DNA from 3 places in the Micromonospora sp. NPDC048907 genome. Region 2 is predicted to be linked to each of the others. Evidence: riboswitches for the same ligand, from Rfam matches in the RefSeq annotation. Region 2 holds a riboswitch; each other region holds the start of a gene.

Region 1 (7,709 bases), on a different contig from region 2:
CCAGACCCACCGTCAGCCTCCCAGCGCCTGTCGCAGCCCGTCGAAGCCCTGCGTGATGGAGGCTTCGATCTCGGCGTAGCGGGCGGCCATGCCGGTGAGGTCGGTGCCGGCGGCGGCGATCTCCTGGAGCGCGGTGTCGAAGCACTCGAAGGCGAACGCGGAGACCTCGTCGTGGGCGGCACCGATCAGCGAACCGATGTCGTCGGAGCCCCAGGGCCGGCCGAAGGCGGCCAGCTCAGCCTGGAACGCCGTCAGGGCCTCGCTGAAGCGGGTGGCCACGTCGCCCAGCGCGCGCCCGGAGCCATCCAGCCCGTCCGGGTCGACCTCGATCGCCATCAGCGGCCGCCCTGGCCGGACAGCCGGTCCTGGGCCTGGACCAGCGCGTCGGTGAAGGTGGTGAGCTGCCGGCCGGCGTCCTCCTGGATCCGGCGCAGTTGCTCGCCGAGGGAGCCCAGGTCGACCTGGCCGGGGACGGCCGCGGTCGCCTTCTCCTGGAGGTCGGCGAGCGCGGCGTTGACCGCCGCGGCGATCTCCTCGGCCAGGGACTCGCTCGGCAGCCGCATCGCCCGGGGGTCGAGGGTCAACGCGGTGATCCGCCCGGGCGGACCGGCGGTCACCCGGACCAGGCCGTCGGCCGCCTCGCCGACGCCCTCGGGCGGCGGGGGCGTCTCGCCGTCGGCGCCGGCGGTGAACCGCCCCAGCGCGGACATGGTCTCGGACAGCACGCGGCCGAGGCCGGATGGATCGACGGGTTGGGCCATGGGCGTAGCTCCTCCGGGGTCGAGGTCCCCCCGCATGCTACGCAGTTCGCGCCAACCGGGGTGACCCCCGGTGAGCGACTGTGGACTGTCCGATGTGGAGCAGAAAGCCGTCGTGGGCCCGGCCGGCGGTTGCCGGCCCGGCCCACGAGGACGGATTGCTCAGCTCTTGAAGGCGTCCTTGATCTTCTCGCCGGCCTGCTTGAGGTTGGCGGCCGCCTGGTCGTTGCGGCCCTCGGCCTCGAGGCGCTCGTCGTCCGTGACCCGGCCGACGCCCTCCTTGACCTTGCCGGCGGTGTTCTCGGTCGCGTTGTCGATCTTGTCGTCGATGCCCATAAGAACCTCCACTCAGCGGTTTCCCTGACGTCAGTGGAGTACCCCGGCGCCCACCGTCCGAATCCCCGGCCCTCAGCCGACCGGGCGGAAGCGCCGCAGCCGGAGGCTGTTCGCCACCACGAAGACCGACGAGAAGGCCATCGCGGCGCCGGCGATCATCGGGTTGAGCAGGCCCGCGGCAGCCAGCGGCAGGGCGGCCACGTTGTAGGCGAAGGCCCAGAACAGGTTGCCCCTGATGATCGCGAGGGTGCGCCGGGAGAGCCGGATGGCGTCGACGGCGGCCGTCAGGTCGCCCCGCACCAGGGTCAGGTCGGACGCCTCGATGGCCACGTCGGTGCCGGTGCCCATGGCCAGCCCCAGGTCGGCCCGGGCGAGCGCGGCGGCGTCGTTGATCCCGTCGCCGACCATGGCCACGGTCCGCCCCTCGCCCTGGAGCCGCTCGACCACCGCCACCTTGTCGGCCGGCAGCACCTCGGCGATCACCTCGTCGATGCCGACCTCGGCGGCCACCGCCTTCGCCACGGTGGCGTTGTCGCCGGTGAGCAGCACCGGGGTGAGCCCCAGCTCGCGCAGCCGGGCGACGGCCGCCCGGCTGGTCGGCTTCACCACGTCCGCCACGGCGAGGACGCCGCGCGCCCGCCCGTCCCAGCCGGCCAGGACCGCCGTCCGGCCGGCGGCCTCCGCGCCGGTCACCGCCCGCACGACCTCCTCGGGTACGTCGAGACCGCGCTCGCGCAGCAGCCGGAGCCGCCCGACCACCACCTCCCGGCCGTCGACCGTGCCGGTCACGCCGAGGCCCTCGGCGTTGGCGAAGCCGGTCACGGCGGGCAGCGGCCCCGCCTCGGCGGCGCCGTCGGCCACGGCGCGGGCGATCGGGTGCTCGGAGCCCCCCTCCAGCGCGCCCGCGAGCCGGAGCAGTTCGGCGGCGTCCTCGCCCCCGGCGGGCAGCACGTCGACAAGCGTCATCTTCCCGGTGGTGACGGTGCCGGTCTTGTCCAGCACCACGGTGTCGACCTGGCGGGTGGACTCCAGCACCTCCGGGCCCTTGATCAGGATGCCGAGCTGGGCGCCCCGCCCGGTGCCGACCAGCAGCGCGGTCGGCGTGGCGAGCCCCAGCGCGCACGGGCAGGCGATGATCAGCACCGCCACCGCGGCGGTGAACGCGGCGGTGGCGCCGCCCCCGGTGCCCAGCCACCAGCCCAGCGTGCCGGCGGCCAAGGCGATCACGATCGGCACGAACACACCGGAGATGCGGTCGGCGAGCCGCTGCACGGCCGCCTTGCCGGTCTGCGCCTGCTCCACCAGCCTCGCCATCTGCGCGAGCTGGGTGTCGCCGCCCACCCGGGTGGCGCGGACGACCAGCCGGCCGCCGGCGTTGACGGTGGCGCCGACCACGGTGTCGCCCGGCGCGACCTCGACCGGCACGGACTCGCCGGTGAGCATGCTGGCGTCGACGGCCGAGGTGCCCTCCTCGACCACGCCGTCCGTGGCGACCTTCTCACCGGGGCGGACCACGAACCGGTCGCCGACCACGAGCTGCTCCGCCGGGATCCGGGTCTCCTGCCCGCCGCGCAGCACCGCGACGTCCTTGGCGCCCAGCTCGAGCAGGGCGCGCAGGGCGGCGCCGGCGGTCCGCTTCGAGCGCGCCTCGAAGTACCTGCCGGCCAGGATGAACACCGTCACCCCGGCGGCCGCCTCCAGGTAGATGTTGCCCGCCCCGTCGGTGCGGGTGATGTCGAAACGGAACGCGTGGGTCATGCCGGGCATCCCGGCGTCGCCGAGGAAGAGGGCCCAGAGCGACCAGCCGAACGCGGCGAGGGTGCCGAGCGAGACCAGCGTGTCCATGGTCGCCGCGCCGTGCCGCAGGTTGATCCAGGCGGCGCGGTGGAACGGCAGCCCGCCGTAGACCACGACCGGGGCGGCCAGGGTCAGCGACAGCCACTGCCAGTAGTCGAACTGCCAGGCCGGCACCATGGCCAGCACGATCACCGGCACGGTCAGCACGGCCGACACCCACAACCGGGTACGCAGCCCGCGCAGCTCGTCCACCGGCTCGGCCGGCGCCCCGGCGGCGACCTGCGCGGGCGGCGGCGGGACGACGGCCGTGTAGCCGGTCTTCTCCACGGTGGCGATCAGCTCGGCCGGGCTGACCTCGTCGGCGTACCGGACGGTGGCCTTCTCGGTGGCGTAGTTGACCGTGGCCTCCACGCCGTCCATCCGGTTGAGCTTCTTCTCGATCCGGGCGGCGCAGGAGGCGCAGGTCATGCCGCCGATCGCGAGTTCGATCAGGTGCGGCGCGACCGGCAGGGACTTCGCGGATGTCATCGCGTCACCTCCGGTCAGTTGTGCCCGTGCCCCGGGGTGCCGTGGCCGGCGTCCGGAGTCGGTGCGGTCGTGGGGGCCGGCGCGGCGGGCGCCGGCGTGGCCTGGTCCCCGGCCAGCACGGTGAACTCGGCGGTGTGCACCGCGTCGCCGTGCCGGAAGTCCAGGTAGAGACGGTACGCGCCGGACGAGGGCACCTCGGCGGCGAAGGTGACCGCCGGCCCGGCCGGGGTCCGCCCGTCGCCGGGCGCGCCCTCCGGGTGCACGTGCAGGTACGCCAGGTCGCCCTGGCGCAGCGCCACCAGGTGCCCGTACGCCCCGAGGTAGGGCTGAAGGTCGGTGACGGGCCGGCCGTCACGGCTGACGGTCAGGGTGAGCCGGCTGGTCCGTCCGGGCTGCGGGGCGCCGGTGAGGGTGACCGTGTAGCCGTCGACCGTGGTGCGGGTCACCGGCGCGGGCAGCGGCCGGTGCTCCAGCGCGCCGGGGACGGTGACGTCGACCCCGAGGGTGAGCGGCTCGCCGCCGGTCGGGGTGAAGTCGGCGAACGCCCGCCAGACGCCGGGTCCGGCGAGCGGCGAGGCGACCCGCCAGGTACCGTCGGCGGCCAGCTCGGGGTGGACGTGCCGGAATCCGGAGAGGTCGCGGCGGGCCACGATCAGGTGCATGCGCTTGTCGTGGGCCACGTCGTAGCGGGTGACGGGCCGGCCGTCCGGGCCGGTGATCCGGAAGGCGAACTCGCTCGCGGGGGCGGTCACCGGCTGGAGCGTGTAGCCGCGGTCGGAGACGAGCAGCCCGCCGGGCAGGTGGGCGGTGGCGATGGCCGCGTGGCCTCCGTCGCCGTGGTCGGACGCGCCGGAGTCGTGTCCGGCGTCGGTGGCGTCGTGGCGGGTCTCGGCGGCCGGGGTGACGGGGCCGGCCAGGTGGCCGACCCCGTACGCCGTGCCGAACACCGCCGCGAGCCCGAGGGCGAAGCCGCTCAGCTTCGTCGCCGTGTTCATCGGGGCACCTCGGTTCCTTCGGGTCCGCGGAACCGTCACGCCCCGACGAGGTCGTAACCGGCCTCGTCGACGGCGGCGCGGACGGTGTCCGTGTCCAGCGGGCTCCGGCTGGTGACGGTGACCCGGCCGGAGGCCAGGTCGACCTGGACGTCGGTGACGCCCGGCAGCGCGCTCACCTCGGCGCTCACCGAGTTGACGCAGTGCCCGCAGGTCATGCCCTGCACCTGGTACGTGGTGGTGACCATCGCGCATCCTCCCTTTCCGCCGCTCCCGTTACCGTTACCCGGTGGGGGTATCGGCCACGAGACGACCGTACCATACCCCCGAGGGGTACGCTATCCTTGGCGTCATGACCGCACCGACGACCCCGACCCGGGGCTACACCGCCAGCAAGGACCAGCTCCTCGCGCGGCTCCGCCGCATCGAGGGCCAGGTTCGCGGCATCGAGAAGATGGTCGAGGACGACCGTTACTGCATCGACGTGCTGACGCAGATCTCCGCCATCCAGGCCGCGCTCGACAAGGTCGGCCTCGGCCTGCTCGACGGGCACGCCCGGCACTGCATGCACGAGGGCGCCGCCGAGGGCCGCGCCGACGAGATGGCCACCGAGATGATGGCCGCCGTCGGCCGCCTCATGAAGCGGGGCTGACCGGCCCGGCGGATCTCCCCGGGCGGCACCGGGAGCACGCAGGCCGCATGGTGACACTCCGCAGCGTGACGGCGGATCTCAAACGCGATCCTGGTCACGCAGGGCGAGGACGAATTCTCGCTATTGGTCGGCTTCCGGACGTAGAACACCGGGAGGACTCTCGGGTAACCTCGCTGCCGGTCACCGCCGAAGGCGCGCACCGGCGCCAGCGGTGCCGCCGCCCAATCGCCCGCGGGCGAGCCGGGGAACCAGGTACATGGGGTGAATCCGCGCGAGCGGTAGGGGCCACTTCCGTCCCGAACCCGTCAGCTAACCCGGTCGGCGGCCGACGGAAGGGAACACTGTGACGGCACCCCTGCGCCGCTGGCTGACCCCCGTGGTGGCCGTGCTGGCCGCGATCACCGTGCTGGCGGGGCCGACCCCGGCGACGGCCGCTCCGAGCACCCCCACCCCCTCGGGGCACTCCGAGGAGGAGGACGACCCCCTCATCACCGAGGCCATCGACGCCGCCAACCGGGCGTACCTCCAGGCCAAGGCGAAGCTCGACACGTCGCGCAAGCGTCAGCTCCAGCTCGCCCTCGAGGTCAAGGCGGCGCAGAGCGAGCTCGACGCGCTGAGCCCGCAGGTGGCCCAGATCGCGGCGCAGTCCTACCGCACCGGCCGGATGGGCGCCATGGCCATGCTGATGGAGAGCAACACGCCCGACTCGTTCGTCCGGCGGGCGGCCGCCCTCGACGAGCTGAACCTGCTGAACTCGCAGAAGCTCGCCGCCATCAACGCCGCGAAGACCCGCGCCGAGCAGGCCAAGATCGCGCTCGACATCGAGGTCCGCGAGCAGGAGAAGCAGAAGAACGCGATGGCCCGCGAGAAGGCCGAGACGGAGAAGGCGCTGAAGCTGGTCGGCGGGATCGGCTTCACCGGCGGCCTGGTCTCGGCCACCTCGCCGGTGGCCCGCGTCGGCCCGGGCCGCACCTCGGACGGCGACTGGAAGCCGGAGTCGTGCAGCGAGAACGACCCGACCACCTCGGGCTGCGTCACCCCGCGCACGCTGCACGCGTACAAGGAGGTCAAGCGGGCCGGCTTCAACCGCTTCGTGGGCTGCCACCGCAACGGCGGGCCGTTCGAGCACCCGAAGGGCCGGGCCTGCGACTGGTCGTTGCAGAAGAGCGGCTTCTCCTCGTGGCGCACGAAGGACCAGCGGATGTACGGCAACAACGTCGCCGCCTTCCTCATCCGCAACGCGGACCGGCTGGGCATCTACTACGTGATCTGGAACCGGCAGATCTGGTTCCCGGCCACCGGCTGGAAGTCCTACAGCGGGCCCTCCGACCACACCGACCACGTGCACATGTCGCTGCTCTGACGACGTACGCCGAAAGGGGCCGGCCCGCGACGCGCGGGCCGGCCCCTTCGACGTCTCCTGACGGCCGTCAGGTGGCGAGCGCCGGGTCCGCGGGCGCGGCCGGGGCGGGCACCGGGATGGCGGGCGCGCCGGTCGGGGCCTGTGCCACGGTGCGCACCTCGCCGGCGCTGAGCCGGTACGACAGGCCGACCACCGTGCACCGCCCGGCGGCAACCGCGTCCGCGAGGACGACAGACCGGGCGAGCATCGTCTCCACGGTCTGGGCGATGTGGATGTCGACGATCCCGTCGAGGTCCTCGACGCCCTCCCGGCCGGCCCGGAGCAGGCTGGGCGCGACGGCGTCCACCACCGCGCCGAGGTGCCCGGACGGCGACGTGCCGGTGCGGACCGAATCGCGGGCGGCCTGGACCGCGCCGCACGAGTCGTGGCCTAGCACCACCACGAGCGGGGTGCCCAGCACGGTCACCGCGTATTCCACGCTGCCGAGCACCTCGGGGCCGGCGGTGTGGCCGGCGGTGCGGACCACGAAGAGATCACCGAGGCCCCGGTCGAAGATGATCTCGGCGGCGAGCCGCGAGTCGGAGCAGCCGACGATCACGGCGAACGGGTGCTGGCCGTCGGCGACGGCCGCCCGGTGTCCGGCGTCCTGGTTGGGATGGCGCGGGGCGCCGGTGACGAACCGGTGGTTACCGGCGTAGAGCTCGGCGAGCGCCTGCTCGGGAGTGGTCGGCGACACTGATCCTCACCTCGTCCTCGCGCGAAAACGCCCTGGTCAGCCGGCCGGCGACGGAGGCGGCCTCGGCACCCACGGTCACACGCAGTCCAAGGTACGTCAAGATTTACGTGATACGGATTTCATACGTCGGCGCGATCTTGACGGCGGCCCCGGCAGCCGCCTCGACAGGACCGGGACATCCGGGAGCCATACCATGACCATCATGGCGACGACACCAGGTGAGAAAGGCAGCGGCCGGAACTGGACTTTCCTCACCAACCACGGGCACGTGCTCCTGGCCATCGCCCGTAACCCCACCGCCCGGCTGCGGGACGTGGCCGACGAGGTGGGGGTCACCGAGCGGGCCGCCCAGGCGATCGTCGCCGACCTGGAGGCCGGCGGCTACCTCCGCCGCACCCGGGTGGGCCGGCGCAACGAGTACACGGTCAATCCGAACGGGCACTTCCGGCACCCGGCCGAGGCGGACCAGCAGGTGGGTGCCCTGCTCGCCCTCTTCACCGCCGAGCCGCTCCCGGAGCCGGCGTCCGGGAGCTGAGCGTTCCGCGTA
Region 2 (7,709 bases):
GTGGTGCGGCGGCGCACGATCCAGTCGTCCGCGGAGCAGGTCACCCGGATCGAGGACGACCTGCTGGACCCGGAGTCGGCGCCGCCGGAGATGGCCGTGGTCGGCGACGGCGCGCTGCTGGCGACCCTGTCCCGGGCCACCGGCCACGGCATGCGGGACATCGTCGCCACCATCCAGCGGGAGCAGGACGAGGCGATCCGCTCCCCCGCCGGCGGGGTCACGATCGTCTCCGGCGGCCCGGGCACCGGCAAGACGGCGGTGGCCCTGCACCGGGCCGCGTACCTGCTCTATTCCGACCGCGCCCGGTACGCCGGCGGCGGCATCCTGGTGGTCGGCCCGTCGAGCGTGTTCGTCCAGTACATCGCCTCGGTGCTCCCCTCGCTCGGCGAGGAGACGGCCACCCTGCACTCGCTGGGTTCCCTCTTCCCCGGCGTGTCGGCGAACCGGACGGACCCGCCCGAGGTGGCGGCCGTGAAGGGGTCGCTGCGGATGCGCCGGGTGCTGGAGCGGGCGGTCCGGGACGCGGTGCCCGACTCCCCCGGCGAGCTGCGCCTGCTCTACCGGGGTGAGCTGCTCCGGCTGGAGCGGGCCGAGCTGGACGCCGTCCGGGACCGGACGCTGTCGCGCGGCGCGCGCCGCAACGAGGTGCGCCGGGCGGCCTTCGACGCGGTCCTGGCCGCGCTGTGGGCGCAGGCCCGCCGCCTGCGGATCGGCCGGCTGCCCGAGCAGCCCGCGTTCGAGGACGAGATCATCGAGCGGCCGGAGTTCCGGGAGTTCCTCAAGGCCTGGTGGCCACGGTTGCACCCGCGCCACGTGCTGGGCTGGCTGGCCCGCCCGGAGCGGCTGCGCCGGTACGCCGGGGGCGTCCTGTCCGGGGCCGAGATCCGGCTGCTGACCGAGGCGTACCGGAGCCTGGACGGCGAGGGGCTGACGATCGCCGACGTGGCGCTGCTGGACGAGCTGGACGCGTTGCTCGGCCGGCCGGTGCAGCGGGCGAGGCCGAAGCGGGACCCGTTCCAGCTGGCCGGCGGCGTCCGCGAGCTGAGCACGGCCGCCGACCGACAGCGCGCCGCCCGGGCCGCCGCGCGGGAGCGCCCAGAGGACTACCGCGACTACGCCCACGTGGTCGTCGACGAGTCGCAGGACGTCTCGCCGATGCAGTGGCGGATGGTCGGCCGGCGCGGCCGGCTGGCCTCCTGGACGGTGGTGGGCGACCCGGCGCAGACCGCCTGGACCGGCGACCCGCAGGAGCTGGCCCGGGCCCGGGACCAGGCGCTGGGCCGGCGCCGCCGCCACCGGTACGAGCTGACCACCAACTACCGCAACTCGGCGGAGATCTTCGCGGTGGCGGCCGCGGAGATCCACCGCGTACACCCGGATCTGGCGTTGCCCACCGCGGTCCGTTCCACCGGGGTGGCCCCCGTCGAGCGGACGGTGCCCGCCGCCGACCTGCCGGCCGCCACCGCGGCGGCGGCGCGCGCGCTGCTGGCGGAGGTCGAGGGCACGGTGGGCGTGATCACGCCGGTGCCGCGCCGGGACGAGGTGGCCGGGTGGCTGGGCGACCTGGGCGGCCGGCTCCAGGTGGTGACCAGCCTCCAGGCCAAGGGCATGGAGTACGACGGGGTGGTGCTGGTGGCCCCGAGCGAGATCCGGGCCGATCCGGGGTCGGGCGTCCGCACCCTGTACGTGGCGCTCTCCCGGGCCACCCAGCGGCTCACCACGCTCGACCCGGTCGGCTGACGACGGCGCCCCGTCCGGCGTTCACTTGCACACATAGCGATGTGAGCATAGATTGAGCCCGGCCGGGGCGGCGGACGAGAGGGTGTGGGCGTGGGCGCAGGTCATGACCACAGCGGCGCGGTGGCCAACGCGGCGCAGCGTCACCGTGGTCGGCTCTGGGGCGCCTTCGCGCTGCTCACCGCCCTGATGGTGGTCGAGGCGGTGGCCGCCTTCGCCACCGGCTCGCTGGCCCTGCTCTCCGACGCCGGGCACATGTTCACCGACGTCCTCGGTATCGGCATGGCGCTCGCCGCGATCACCGCCACGCGGCACGCCGACACCGACCCGCAGCGCACCTTCGGGCTCTACCGGCTGGAGGTCCTGGCCGCGCTGGCCAACGCGGTGCTGCTCGGCGCCGTGGCGGTCTACGTCCTGGTCGAGGCGGTACGCCGGTTCGACGAGCCGCCGGAGGTGCTCGCCGGGCCGATGCTCGCCGTGGCGGTGCTCGGCCTGCTCGCCAACATCGGCGCGTTCGCGCTGCTGCGGGCCGGCGCCGAGGAGAGCATCAACCTGCGCGGGGCGTACCTGGAGGTGCTGGGCGACCTGCTCGGCTCGCTCGGCGTGATCGGCGCCGCCCTGGTCATCGCGGTCACCGACTGGTGGTGGGCCGACCCGCTGGTCGCCGTGGCGATCGGGCTGTTCATCCTGCCGCGCACCTGGCGGCTCGGCCGGGCCGCGGTCCGGATCCTGGTGCAGGCCGCCCCGGAGCACCTCCAGGTGACCGCCGTGCACGACCGGCTGGCCGCGGTGCCCGGCGTCGCCGAGGTGCACGACCTGCACGTCTGGACGCTCACCTCGGGCATGGAGGTGGCCTCGGCGCACCTGACCATGACGCCGGGCGCCGAGGTCGGCGAGGTACTGACGGCCGCCCGTACGGCCCTGCACGAGGACTTCTCCATCGATCACGCCACGTTGCAGATCGAACCCGGAGCGTCTCCCGGCGCGTGCGGCGCGGTCGAGTGGTAATTAGGGCAATCTTAAATCCAAGTGGTTATTGTGCATCTATGCCGGTTTTGTCCGGGACACCGGCTCCCACCAGCGGAGCCGCCCCGGCACAGCGCCGGTAGGCTCGACCGCGGCCCCCGCCGGGCGGCGCCCACCGGCGCCCGCGGTGGCCAGCGCCTAATCGCCCGCACGGGCGAGCCGGGGAACCACGTTCGTGGGGTGCATCCGCGTCAGCGGTAGGGATCTTCCGTCCCGAACCCGTCAGCTAACCCGGTCGGCGGTTGACGGAAGGACACGTGAATGCCCCCAGTGGCACCTGTACGACGGACGGTCGCCCGGTTGGCGGCCCTGCTCGTCGCGACGCTCGCCCTCGGCGTCGTGACCGCGCCGGTCTCCCCCGCCTCTGCGGGTGCGGCAGCTTCCCCGACCGGCCTGCTCGCCGCCGCGCCCGGCGACGACGAGGGCGGCACCCCCGCCCTGCGCGCCCAGCTCGACGCGGCCAGCAAGGGCTGGCTCGACGCACGCACCGCGCTGAACCGCTCGGTGACCCGGCAGCAGCAGCTCACCGCCCAGCTCAAGACGATCAACGCCGAGCTGACCGTGCGCGACGCCAAGGTCGGCGAGATCGCCGGGGTGGCGTACCGGTCCGGGCGGCTGGGCACGGCCGCGGCGCTGCTCGGCAGCACCAGCCCGGAGGGCTTCATGGATCGCGCGGCGGCGCTGGAGCAGGTGGCCGCCCACGAGGACCGGGTGCTCCGCGACCTCCTCGACAGCCGGGACGAGGCGACCCGCACGCAGACCGCCCTCACCGGTGAGATCCAGGAGCAGCGCAAGCAGGTCGCGGTGATGGCCAAGCGCAAGCAGCAGGCCGAACGCGCCCTGGAGCTGGCGAACGACCGGGCGTCCAGCAGCGGCGGCGGCAGCGTGCAGGGCACCTCCACGGCGAACGCGAAGCCGGCCCCGCGCCGGGCCGACGGCTCCTGGCCGCCGGAGTCGTGCAGCGTCAACGACCCGACCCCGGCCGACGGCTGCATCACCCCGCGTACGCTGCACGCGCTCCAGCAGGCCAAGGCCGCGGGCTTCACCCGCTACGTCTCCTGCCACCGGCCCAGCGGATCCGGCGAGCACCCGAAGGGGCGGGCCTGCGACTTCGCCGCGCAGAAGAGCGGCTTCGGCGGCGTGGCCACCGGCGGCGACAAGACCTACGGCAACAACCTGGCCGCCTACTTCATCCGCAACGCCGACGCGCTCGCCGTGCTCTACGTGATCTGGTTCAAGCAGATCTGGCTGCCCAGCAGCGGCTGGAAGTCGTACAGCGGGGGCAACGGCGACCCGTCCAGCGACCACACCAACCACGTGCACCTGTCGGTGTACTGATCGCCGCTCCGCCGGCGCCCGGCCTACGCCCCACGACGTAGGCCGGGTGTCGCCGCGCGGCCCACGACGCCACGCCCGCCAGGGCCGAGCATCGAGGGCATGACTCGACTCTCGCCCGCCGGACGCAAGGCCCTGCTCACCCTGCACCTGGTCACCTCGCTGGGATGGCTCGGCGCCGACCTGGTGCTGCTGGCCCTCGGCGTGGCCGGGCTGCGCGGGGCCGACCCCGAGGTGGTCTACCCGGCCGCCGCGCTGCTGGTCACCTGGCTGTTCGCCCCGCTCAGCGTGCTCGTCTGGCTGGTCGGGCTCGCCAGCGCGCTGCTCACCCCGTGGGGGCTGCTGCGCTGGCGCTGGGTGCTGGTGAAGTTCGCCGTCACCACCGTGGTGGTCGTGCTCGTGCTGTTCCTGCTCACCCCGACGGTCCGGCACCTCGGTGCGCTGGCCGGGGCGGCCGACACCCGTCAGCGCGTCGACCTCGTGATCCCGCCCACCGTCTCCAGCACGCTGCTGCTCGTCGTGACGGTGCTGTCCACCTACAAGCCGTGGGGGCGGCTGCGGCCGGCCCGCCCCGCGGTGCGGCGACCGGTGTCCGCGGGGCGGCGCGGCTGAGCCGGCGACCGGGTCAGGACGCCTGCCCCTCCAGGGTGGCGCCGAGCCGGCTGGCCAGGCCGAGGTGGGCCGCACGGGCCTGCCGGAAGGCGTAGCCGAACAGCGGCGCCGGGGCGGAGAGGGTGATCTCCACGTCGATGCGCACCACCCCGTCGGGCTCGTCGCGCAGCCGGGTGTGGTTGCGCACCGTGGTGGCCGGCTGCTGCCGGGCCACGGTCACGACCTCGTCCTCGTTGGCGACCAGCACGTCCGCCTGGTAGGTGACCGGGAAGTGCAGCGGGCCCAGCGCCAGCCGGTCGGTGATCGCATAGCTGGCCAGCGCCCCGGGGCGGGCCGGCAGTTGGCGGACCCGGACGATCAGCGGATGCAGCTCACCCTGCCGGCTCAGGTCACCGAGCAGGGCCACCGCGTGGGCCCTCGTGCACCGGGCCTGCACGGTGTAGCTGAAGCTGTCGCTGCTGAGCAAGCGGCACCCCCTCGCCGTCGTGGGTCCGCACGATCGTCCCGTACCGGAGCCGGGCTGGCAACGGGTCGAAAGTCCCCGGCCCGCGACAGGTCGGCGAGCGGGACTCGGTCAGGGAGGGGTGGGTCGATCAGGCGCCGGGGAGCACCTGGGGGGTGCTGTCGGCGAACCAGGGCTCGGGCGCGCCGAAGAGGCCGAGCAGGCCGGTCACCCAGAGCTGCCGGTGCACGAACCGGCTCGGCTCGGTGACCACCAGCTTGACGCCGCTGACCTCGCAGGTCTGGAAGCCGGCGACCATGGCGCTGATGCCGACCGAGTCGATGAAGGTGACGAGCCGCATGTTGAGCTCGATCCGGGAGGGCCGGCCCTTGGCGAGCACCTCGGCGATCGCTTCCCGCACCTCGTACGCGGTGTCGACGTCGATCTCCCCTCGCGGGGCGATCTGGACGACACCACCCGGCAGCACCGACTTCACGATCGACAGGCTCACGCGAGCACCTCCACTCGCCCGTACGGGCGCCTCATCAGTACGCGGGCCGCGACCGAGAGTATTCCTCCGACGGCCTCGGTCGCCACCCCTCGGGATGAGCAATTCGCGTACTGGGCACACCTGGGCATCCCAATCCGGACCTTCGGGCTCCTGTTTCCCCGCGGCGCGGGGTCCCAACCGGTCGATCGGCCGGGGTGGCCCCGGCCGATCCGCCGACCCAGGGTAGCGGGCGGGCGCACGTCCGGCTGGCACCCGCCCCCGGCGCGTTCGCGTGGTTCGTCCGGTCCCGCGCCGATCGGGCGCGACCCGGCCCGCCCCGGTGGGTTTGCGCCGGCTCCGGTACGGGCACTGGCCCCGGTGAGCGAACCGTCACGCGCCGGATGACACCCGGAGTCCGATCTGGCCGCCGGACTTCGGCACCCCGAGGAGGTAACACCATGTTCGGATCCACCCTGCTGGACCGCCGCAGCAAGACCGAGCGGGTCGCCGACCAGGCGTGGCAGCACCTGCTCTCCGCCGCCGGCTCCGCCGGGGACAGCGTGCGGGACGCCGCCCGGTCGGCCCGCCGCAACTCCTCCGGCCTCGCCGACGACGCCACCGACCTGGTCGGCTCCGCCGCCGAGGAGGCCCGCCGCCGGGCCACCCTCGCCTTCGACGCGCTGGCCGGCCGCCGGCCGGCGCTGCCCTGGACGCTGCTGATCGCCGCGGCGCTGGCCGGCGCGGCGATCGGCTGGGCCGCCGGCACCGCCGCGCGGGCCGCCGGCAGCCGCGAGCGGGACGTCGACGAGATCGAGTTCGTCGACGTCGACCGCCCCAACTCCCCCGCCGGCCTGGACGGCTGAGTTCCGGACGCGACGGTGGCCGCCCCCGGTGACGGGGGCGGCCACGCGCTGTTCGCGGTCCGGTCAGCGGGCGGTGCAGGAGAGCGCCGGCGCGCGGTTGCCGCCGGTGTACGTGCCGGTGAAGCCCGCCGTGGTGACCCCACCCACGCCGAGGCTGCCGTTCCAGCCGGCGTCCCGCAGCGTCACCGCCGACCCGGTCTGCGTGTACGACCCGTTCCAGACCTGGGTAATCGTCTGGCCGTCCGGGAACGTCCAGGCCACGGTCCACCCGGCGATCGGGGCGGCGCCGGAGTTGCGCACCGTGACCTCGCCCTGGAAGCCCCCGGGCCAGGAGTTCGTCACCGCGTAGGTCGCCGCGCAGCCGGCGCTGGTCGGCGACGGGCCGGGCGAGCTGGGCGACGGGCTCGGGGAGGTGGGCGTCGGACCCGGCGTGGTCGGGGACGGGCCCGGGGTGGTCGGAGAGGGACCGGGGGTGGTCGGCGTCGGGCCCGGCGTGGCGCCGAGCCGGTCCGCCACGAGGATGCCCCGGCCGTTGGTGCCCAGGTAGACCCGGCCGTAGACGCGCGGGTCGCCGGTGAGGGCCTCGCCCGCGTTGCCGTACTGGTGCTGGTCGTCGTTGATCCGCACCCAGGTCGCGCCGGCGTTGTCCGACCGGTAGACGCCGTGGGTGCCGTCGACGGTGCCGACCGTGAACAGCGCGGGATAGGTCTGCCCCGGGGCGGCCTTCCCGAAGCCCACGTTGACCGCCGAGGTGACCCCGGCCAGCTTCGTGAAGCTCGCGCCGGAGTCGGTCGAGTGCCACAGCCCGCCCTCGCCGGCCAGCCAGACGTCACCCTGACGGCCGGGCACCGCCTTGACCTTGACCCCCGTCGTGGGCAGGCCGACCGCGGCGGTGGCGGTGAAGCTCGCGCCGCCGTTGGTGCTGACGTGGAACCGCCCGCCGCTGACGCCGTAGAACCTGTTCGGGTCGACCCGGTCGGACTCGACGACCGCGTTGGCCGGGATGCCGGTGGCGGCGGCCCACGAGGTGCCGAAGCCGACCGACCGGACCACCGGCTGACCGGCGTCGCCCGGCGCCCAGACGAACTGGCTGCCGTCGGCGGAGGCGGCCACCGTGCCGCCGCTGTTGATCCCCGACGGCTCGCCGCCCTGGAACCAGTTCGCCCCGCCGTCGGTGGAGAACGCGACGTGGCTGTCGCCGGGC
Region 3 (6,997 bases), on a different contig from region 2:
CGCCGCCCGCTACTACATCCAGGGCCCCTCCCAGGAGATGGGCGCCCTGCTGGTCAACAGCAGGCCGGGCACCCTCGCCGAGCAGCTCGTCATCCTGGACCGGCTCGCCGACGACCAGCGCAAGCAGATCGCCGGTGTGCTCGCCGTCCGGGACAAGTACAACGCGCAGAAGCAGAAGCTGGACGCGCTGATCGCCACCGAGCTCAAGCAGGAGAAGGAGCTGGCGACCAAGAAGAAGCAGATCGACTCCGAGATCAAGCGGTTGACGGCCATGCTGCCGGTGACCTCGATCCGGCCGGCCGGCTGCCCGAAGATCGACGGCGTGGTCAGCAGCGCCGCGCGCACCGCGATCCGGACGGCGTGCGCGCAGGTCGGCGACCCGTACGTGTGGGGAGCCACCGGCCCGAACTCGTTCGACTGCTCCGGCCTCACCCAGTACGCCTACAAGGCGGCGGGCATCTCGCTCACCCACTTCACGGGTGCCCAGTGGAACGAGGGCCGCAAGGTGTCCCGCTCCGAGGCCAGACCGGGTGACCTCGTCTTCTTCGGCAGCGACCTGCACCACGTCGGGCTCTATCTCGGCAACGGGGTGATGGTGCACGCGCCACGGACCGGCAAGCCGGTCCAGGTGTCGAGCATCAGCACACAGCCGCTCGCCGGCTTCGTCCGGGTCACCTGACCCGTTCCCGAGCGACGAGAAGGCCCCCGGTCCAACCTGGACCGGGGGCCTTCGCCGTCGAGCGCCGCCGCTGCTACCTCGGCGCGCCGATCGGGGACGGCAGGATCAGCACGTCGTCGAGGTTCGCGTACATGATCCGGTGGCCGAACTGGATCTGCACGTACCTGGTGTCGCCGCGGACCACCGTCCGGTCGTCCGGCGCCGAACCGTCGAACGACACCGCCCGGTAGTACTCGCTCTGCAGGACACCGCCGAGCGCGTACCGCTGGCCGGCCGAGAACGTGTACTGGAGCGGGGAGACGCCCTGGAACGGGATGGTGGCCGGGTAGGCCTCCTTCTCCGGGTAGGCGCGGCCGTACACCGGGATGGTGGTCTTCCCGGGCTTGGGCGTCACCACGAAGCCCGTCGACCACTTGGCGGCGGGCGCCGAGCGCGGGTTGAGGAACCAGGCCTTCTGGCCGAGGTACCAGATCGCCGTCCAGTCACCCTGCACGTCGGCCACGGCGTACGTCTGGCCGGCCGAGGCGCGGGCGCCGTGGTCGGAGATGTACATGGTGTCCGGCGTGCCGTCCGGGCGCAGCCCGAGGTCGTTGACCAGCGGGGCGGTCGCGCTCGGCGCGGTGTGCAGGACCACCGCGGACGAGCCGCGCAGCGGGCACGGCGCGGCCGGCGGGGCGGGGTTCGGGACGCCCGGCGGCTGCTGGTTGCAGCCGACGAAGGCGGGCTGGTTGGTGGCGAAGTCCGGGTCGATGGTGACCAGGCCGGTGTGCGCGTTGCCGAGGGACCGGAAGGGCGCCTTCATGAGGTCGAAGTAGTGCGACCAGTCCCAGTAGGGGCCCGGGTCCCAGTGCATGCCGCGCACGGTCGAGGCGGTGGTGCCGGGGACGTTGTCGTGGCCGATGATGTGCTGCCGGTCCAGCGGGATCTGGAACTTCAGCGCCAGGTGCCGGACCAGCTTGGCCGAGGCCCGGTACATCGCCTCGGTGTACCAGGTGCCGTGCCCGGCGAAGCCCTCGTGCTCCAGGCCGATGGACTTGGCGTTGACGTACCAGTTGCCGGCGTGCCAGCCGACGTCCTTGGCCTTGATGTGCTGGGCCACGTAGCCGTCCACCGAGCGCAGCGTGTAGTGCCAGCCCAGGTAGGTCGGGTCCTTCACCAGGTCCACGCTCGGGCCGAAGTAGCCCTCGGTGTCGTGGATGACGATGTATTCGATCTTCTGCTGGGCCGGCCGGTTGCCGAGGTCGTGGTTGCCGTAGTCGCCGGAGCCCGGGCCGTACTGCTCGTAGGGGGCCGGGATCCACTCGCAGGCGAGCCGGACCGGGCACTCCAGGCCGTCCGGCCGCTCGGCCCGGCGCAGGCCGAGCCGGTGCAGCCCGGACTGGTCGGGCTTCACCGCGGTGGCGGCCAGGGTCACCCGCTGGCCGTCGTCGGTGGTCCGGGTCGCGCCCAGGCCGAGCTGGTCGTAGACCTCGTCGGCGAAGGCCGCCGCCGCGTCCTCGGTGTCCGCGCCGGAGTAGCGGGCCACCGCGCCGTACCAGGCCGCCGGGTCGGTGCCGGCGCCGACCGGCGAGCCCAACTGCTTCTGGTACGAGGCGAGCAGCGCCGCCCCGCCCCGGATGTTGGCGGCCGCGTCCGTGCGCAGCGTCTCCTCGGCGAGGCCGGTGAGCGCCGCGGCGGCGTCGAGCGTCTGCAGGGACGCCTGCGGCAGCACGTCCTCCGCCGGTGCGGCCGAGGGGGCCGGGTTGAGGGTGAGCGGCCGCGAGTCGTCGCCCCGCGGGTCCTCGTCCTCGCTGACGTGGCCGCTGGCCGGCGTCGCGAGGACGTGCTGGGCGTCGGTGAGGTGCATCGGGCCGTAGCCGCCGCTGGTGCTCGGCTGGCCGGGGTGGGTGTCCCAGCGCGACTCCAGGTACGAGACGCCGAGCAGGACGCTCTGCGGCACGCCGTACTCCGCCGCGGCGGCGGCATACTGATCCTGGCGGTCGGTGGCGGGTTGGGCGGTGAGCGGTTGGGCGGCCACCGGGCCGGTCGCCACGAGTGCGGTGGCAGCGGCGACGGCTGCTGCCAGCAGCATCCGTCTGCCCGACGGCGGGGGTGAGAGGTGCATCGAACCTCCAGACAGGGATGGGGGTCACTGCGTCCCCACCCTCACCCCGCGCGCGGTCCGGGTCAATACCTTTCCGATGGGTAATCTCCGCTGAAAGAATCTTTCGGGTACGGAGTGTCACGGCGTCTCGGGTTGCGGAACGATAACGGTGCTCTCTACTCTGGTCAATCGTCGGCCGCGAGCTTCACCGTCCAACCCGGGTGGTGACGGTCCGACACCGCCGAGTCGCCTCCGGGCGAGCCGGGGACCCAGGTAACTGGGGTGAATCCGCAGCCACTGCGGTAGGGCGCCTCCCTTCCCGCCCGAACCCGTCAGCTAACCCGGTAGGCGGCCAGGAAGAAGGAGTACGGAAGCCCGGTGGCACACCATGCCCCGCGGCCACCGTCGGTCCGGTCGGTCGACCGGTCGACGGCTGCGCCGCGTTCCCGCTGGTCCCGTTGCACCACCGCCCTCGCCGCCCTGGTCGGCACCGCCGTCGTCCTGACCGGCGGCGCCACGGCGGCACACGCCGAACCGTCGGTCACCGAGATCGAGCGCCAGATCGACCAGGACTGGAACAAGCTCGAACCGGTCATCGAACAGGTCAACGCCACGCGCGAGCAGCTCGCCGCCAAGCGGAAGCAGGCCGCCGCGCTGGGCAGGCAGATCGCCCCGCTCCAGGCCCGGGTGGACGCCGCCCTCGGTCAGGTGGGCGGGCTCGCCGCCGACGCCTACAAGGGCGACAACAACCTCTCCACCGTCAACGCACTGCTCGGCAGCCGGTCGCCGAGCGAGCTGGTCGACGGCCTCGCGCTGCTCGACCGGTTCGCGAACCGCCAGCAGGAGCAGGTGCGGACCGTCGCCGAGCTGCGCGACCAGCTGGCCGCCAAGAAGCAGCCGCTGGACGAGATGATCACTGAGCTGGCGCGCACCGAGGCCCAGCTCGCGGCCAAGAAGAAGCAGATCGACGCCGAGATCGTCAAGCTGCAGAAGCTGCGCCTCAAGGTCTACGGCAACGGCGGCGGCGGTCCGCTGCGCCCGGCGCCCTGCCCCGCCGGTTACCCCGGTGGCCCGGCCGGCGTCGCGGTCAAGTTCGCCTGCGCCCAGATCGGCAAGATCTACGTCTGGGGCGCCGCCGGCCCGGACCACTACGACTGCTCGGGCCTCACCATGGCGGCCTGGGCCAAGGCCGGCGTCTCGCTGCCGCACAACGCCCGGCAGCAGCACGACGTGACCAGGCGGGTGAGCCGGAGCGAACTGCGCGCCGGTGACCTCGTCTTCTACTACAGCGACCTGCACCACGTCGGGATGTACGTGGGCGACGGCTGGGTGGTGCACGCCTCCCAGTCCGGCAAGCCGATCACGATGAAGCGCGTCGACGACGGCCAGATCAACAGCTACGGCCGCCCGGGCTGACCGGTCCGCAGGGGCTCCCGCGCCGCGGGGGCCCCTGCGCCGTTCCGGCGTGCCGGTCGGTCAGCGGGTCGGCCAGGTGCGCCAGCTCTGCCAGGAGCGGCTCGGGGTCGGGCCGCGCTGGCCCTGGTAGCGCGAGCCGTACACCGCCGAGCCGTACGGGTGCTCGGCCGGCGAGGACAGCCGGAAGATGCAGAGCTGGCCGATCTTCATGCCCGGCCAGAGCGTGATCGGCAGGTTCGCCACGTTGGACAGCTCCAGCGTGACGTGACCGGAGAAGCCCGGGTCGATGAAGCCGGCGGTCGAGTGGGTGAGCAGGCCGAGCCGGCCCAGCGAGCTCTTGCCCTCCAGCCGCCCGGCGAGCTGGTCGCCCAGCGAGATCACTTCCAGCGTGGAGGCGAGCACGAACTCCCCCGGGTGCAGCACGAACGGCTGGCCCTCGGGCACCTCCACCATCGAGGTGAGGTCGTCCTGCTGCACGGACGGGTCGATGTGCGTGTAGAGGTGGTTGTTGAAGACCCGGAACAAGCGGTCCAGACGTACGTCGATGCTGGACGGCTGCACCAGCGTGGGCTCGAAGGGCTCCAGCGCGAGCGTGCCCGCCTTGATCTCGGAGACCAGGTCGCGGTCGGAGAGCAGCATCGGAACACCATAGCGACCGGTACGGGTGACCTGCATGTCGGACTACATCTTCGTACACCTGTTCGATAGAATGTCCGCATGGCTTCCTGGTCCGAATTCGCCGCCGACGAGCCCCGACTCGCCGACGAGATCCGCCTCCTGTTGCAGCAGTACGGGCCGGGTTTCGGCTACCTCGCCACGGTCCGCGCCGACGGCGGCCCGCGCGTGCACCCGGTCTCCCCGGTCATCACCGACGACGGGCTCTGGTGCTTCGTCATCGACTCGCCCAAGCGTCGCGACCTCGAACGCGACGGCCGCTACGCGCTGCACTCCTTCCCGCCGGAGGAGAGCGACGACGAGGCCTACGTGGCCGGCCGGGCCATCCCGGTGACCGACCCGGCGACCGTCGCCCGGGTGGCCCGGATCGGCCGGGCCGCGCCGCAGGGCGACTGGCGCCTGTTCGAGTTCACCGTCGACGTGGCGATGCTGACCCGGCGCGACCAGGTGGCCAGCCCCGGCACCGGCCGGCCCGAGGTGCGCGTCTGGCTCGATCCGGGGGCCAGCGCCCCGGCCCGGCGTGACCCGCTCGCCCCGGAGGGCCGGCGCGGCCGGCACGGCTTCGACACCCGCCGCACGGCGGCCTGACTCCGCACCCGTCGGGATCCGGCCCCAACAAAGCCGGCGCCGGCCCCGTCCGAGGACGGGACCGGCGCCGGCGTGTGGTGCGCGGCGGTCAGGCCGCGCGGTACGCGTTCCAGGCGGTCAGCATGCGGCTCGCCTGACCAGCGGTGAACTGGTACATGCACGAGTCGTAGGTGTAGTCCATGAAGTTGGTGATCGGGTCCTTGCCGGCGGTGGTGCAGGTGTCGCGGCCGGTCGGGCACTCGTAGGCCGGCGAGGCCTCGGCCGGGGTGTCGGAGACGCTGTCACCCGAGCCGGAGCACCCACCCTGGAAGGTGTGGTAGAGGTTCAGCCAGTGGCCGATCTCGTGGGTGCCGGTGTCGCCCTGGTTGTAGTTGGTCGCGGTGCCGCCCGGCAGCGACTCGCTCAGCACGACCACGCCGTCCATGCTGTTGAGCTTGCGCTGCGGGAAGGTGGCCCAGCCGAGCAGGTCGTCGCTCAGCTCGCCCAGGTAGATGTTGAGCGTGTTCTTGCCGCCCTCGCGCAGCGAGGTCTTCATCGAGCGCTCGGCGGAGGAGCCCTCGACGATCGGGTACCAGGCGGCGTTGGTGACGTGGTGCACCTTGGTCAGCTGGAAGCTGAAGGCGGTGGCGGCGCCACCGGTGCCACCGCTGTACGCCGTGTTCAACACGGCGATCTGCTGGGTCACCATCGAGTCCGGAATGTTGCCGCCGGCCCGGGTGCTGTCCCGCTGGATGACGTGGACGACGACGGGGATGGTCACCGCGGCCAGCGGGGCGGCTCCGGCACCGGCGCGGAAGTTCGCCCGCTCACGCAGCGCCGCCGTGAGGTCGGCGTCGCGCTCGCGGACCTGCTTGGCGGTCAGCGCGTTCGGGTCCAGCTTGGCGTGTCCGCCCTTCTTGACCCGGGCGTCGGAGTGGACGTCGGCCGGCTCGGCGCAGGAGCCGGACGGGGCGGCCGAGAAGGCCGAAGCTGCGGGGACGACGCCTACGGCGGCGGTGCTGAGCAGCAGCGCGAGGGTCGTCGACGCGACGCCGGCGGTACGCCGGGTCAGCAGGTTGGGACGAAGTCCCATGGGCCCACCTCTTTCTGCGGGCGCGACAGGGGGTATGTCACGCCCGGTCGGAGAACGTGGAGGAGACGTTACATCCGATCGATGGATTTGAGAACGACCATATGTTGCCGCGAGGAAACTTCCTGCTGCTAGTCGGCGGGGCGTCGCACTCGGTCGATGCGGGGGCGGCAGCGGGGGTGCCTGGGTGCACGGAGGTGGTGACCTCCTGTACAGTGGTCCCGCCTGCGGGTGTAGTTCAATGGCAGAACATCAGCTTCCCAAGCTGACAGTGCGGGTTCGATTCCCGTCACCCGCTCCACACGAAAGGCCCTGGCCAGGACGACAGTCCCAGCCAGGGCCTTCGATGTTGCTGCGGCCAACAGCGCCCGGCGGGCCATCCACGGGCCACTAGCCACGCTTTTTGCCCTTGCCCTTGCCCTTGCCCTTGCCCTTGGCGGAGGAGCCGGCCGCCGGCTTCTTGGCTTTCTTGCGCTCGGCCTTCACC

The links. A riboswitch is a leader RNA that binds a small molecule or an ion and turns the genes downstream of it on or off. The one in region 2 is predicted to bind cyclic di-AMP.
Region 1: another riboswitch for cyclic di-AMP. It lies ahead of ACZ6PY_RS02735 (coiled-coil domain-containing protein); the one in region 2 lies ahead of ACZ6PY_RS08425 (coiled-coil domain-containing protein).
Region 3: another riboswitch for cyclic di-AMP. It lies ahead of ACZ6PY_RS00430 (C40 family peptidase); the one in region 2 lies ahead of ACZ6PY_RS08425 (coiled-coil domain-containing protein).

Annotation. Positions count from the first base shown of each region.
Region 1 covers NZ_JBVJHI010000001.1:544,557-552,265, reverse strand. Annotated here, with positions in the region: gene ACZ6PY_RS02775 (WXG100-like domain-containing protein) at 1-10, opposite strand, end outside; gene ACZ6PY_RS02770 (hypothetical protein) at 13-336, opposite strand; gene ACZ6PY_RS02765 (YbaB/EbfC family nucleoid-associated protein) at 336-761, opposite strand; gene ACZ6PY_RS02760 (CsbD family protein) at 921-1,094, opposite strand; gene ACZ6PY_RS02755 (heavy metal translocating P-type ATPase) at 1,167-3,419, opposite strand; gene ACZ6PY_RS02750 (hypothetical protein) at 3,434-4,414, opposite strand; gene ACZ6PY_RS02745 (heavy-metal-associated domain-containing protein) at 4,450-4,659, opposite strand; gene ACZ6PY_RS02740 (metal-sensitive transcriptional regulator) at 4,764-5,063, shown strand; cyclic di-AMP (ydaO/yuaA leader) riboswitch at 5,272-5,402, shown strand; gene ACZ6PY_RS02735 (coiled-coil domain-containing protein) at 5,407-6,426, shown strand; gene ACZ6PY_RS02730 (carbonic anhydrase) at 6,494-7,162, opposite strand; gene ACZ6PY_RS02725 (helix-turn-helix transcriptional regulator) at 7,356-7,697, shown strand.
Region 2 covers NZ_JBVJHI010000002.1:716,813-724,521, forward strand. Annotated here, with positions in the region: gene ACZ6PY_RS08415 (HelD family protein) at 1-1,740, shown strand, start outside; gene ACZ6PY_RS08420 (cation diffusion facilitator family transporter) at 1,831-2,745, shown strand; cyclic di-AMP (ydaO/yuaA leader) riboswitch at 2,889-3,019, shown strand; gene ACZ6PY_RS08425 (coiled-coil domain-containing protein) at 3,025-4,101, shown strand; gene ACZ6PY_RS08430 (hypothetical protein) at 4,201-4,710, shown strand; gene ACZ6PY_RS08435 (SRPBCC family protein) at 4,724-5,176, opposite strand; gene ACZ6PY_RS08440 (STAS domain-containing protein) at 5,304-5,663, opposite strand; gene ACZ6PY_RS08445 (hypothetical protein) at 6,101-6,505, shown strand; gene ACZ6PY_RS08450 (cellulose binding domain-containing protein) at 6,569-7,709, opposite strand, start outside.
Region 3 covers NZ_JBVJHI010000001.1:82,386-89,382, forward strand. Annotated here, with positions in the region: gene ACZ6PY_RS00420 (C40 family peptidase) at 1-679, shown strand, start outside; gene ACZ6PY_RS00425 (N-acetylmuramoyl-L-alanine amidase) at 753-2,750, opposite strand; cyclic di-AMP (ydaO/yuaA leader) riboswitch at 2,992-3,127, shown strand; gene ACZ6PY_RS00430 (C40 family peptidase) at 3,141-4,178, shown strand; gene dcd (dCTP deaminase) at 4,239-4,817, opposite strand; gene ACZ6PY_RS00440 (pyridoxamine 5'-phosphate oxidase family protein) at 4,896-5,441, shown strand; gene ACZ6PY_RS00445 (zinc metalloprotease) at 5,530-6,513, opposite strand; tRNA gene ACZ6PY_RS00450 (tRNA-Gly) at 6,738-6,811, shown strand; gene ACZ6PY_RS00455 (hypothetical protein) at 6,901-6,997, opposite strand, start outside.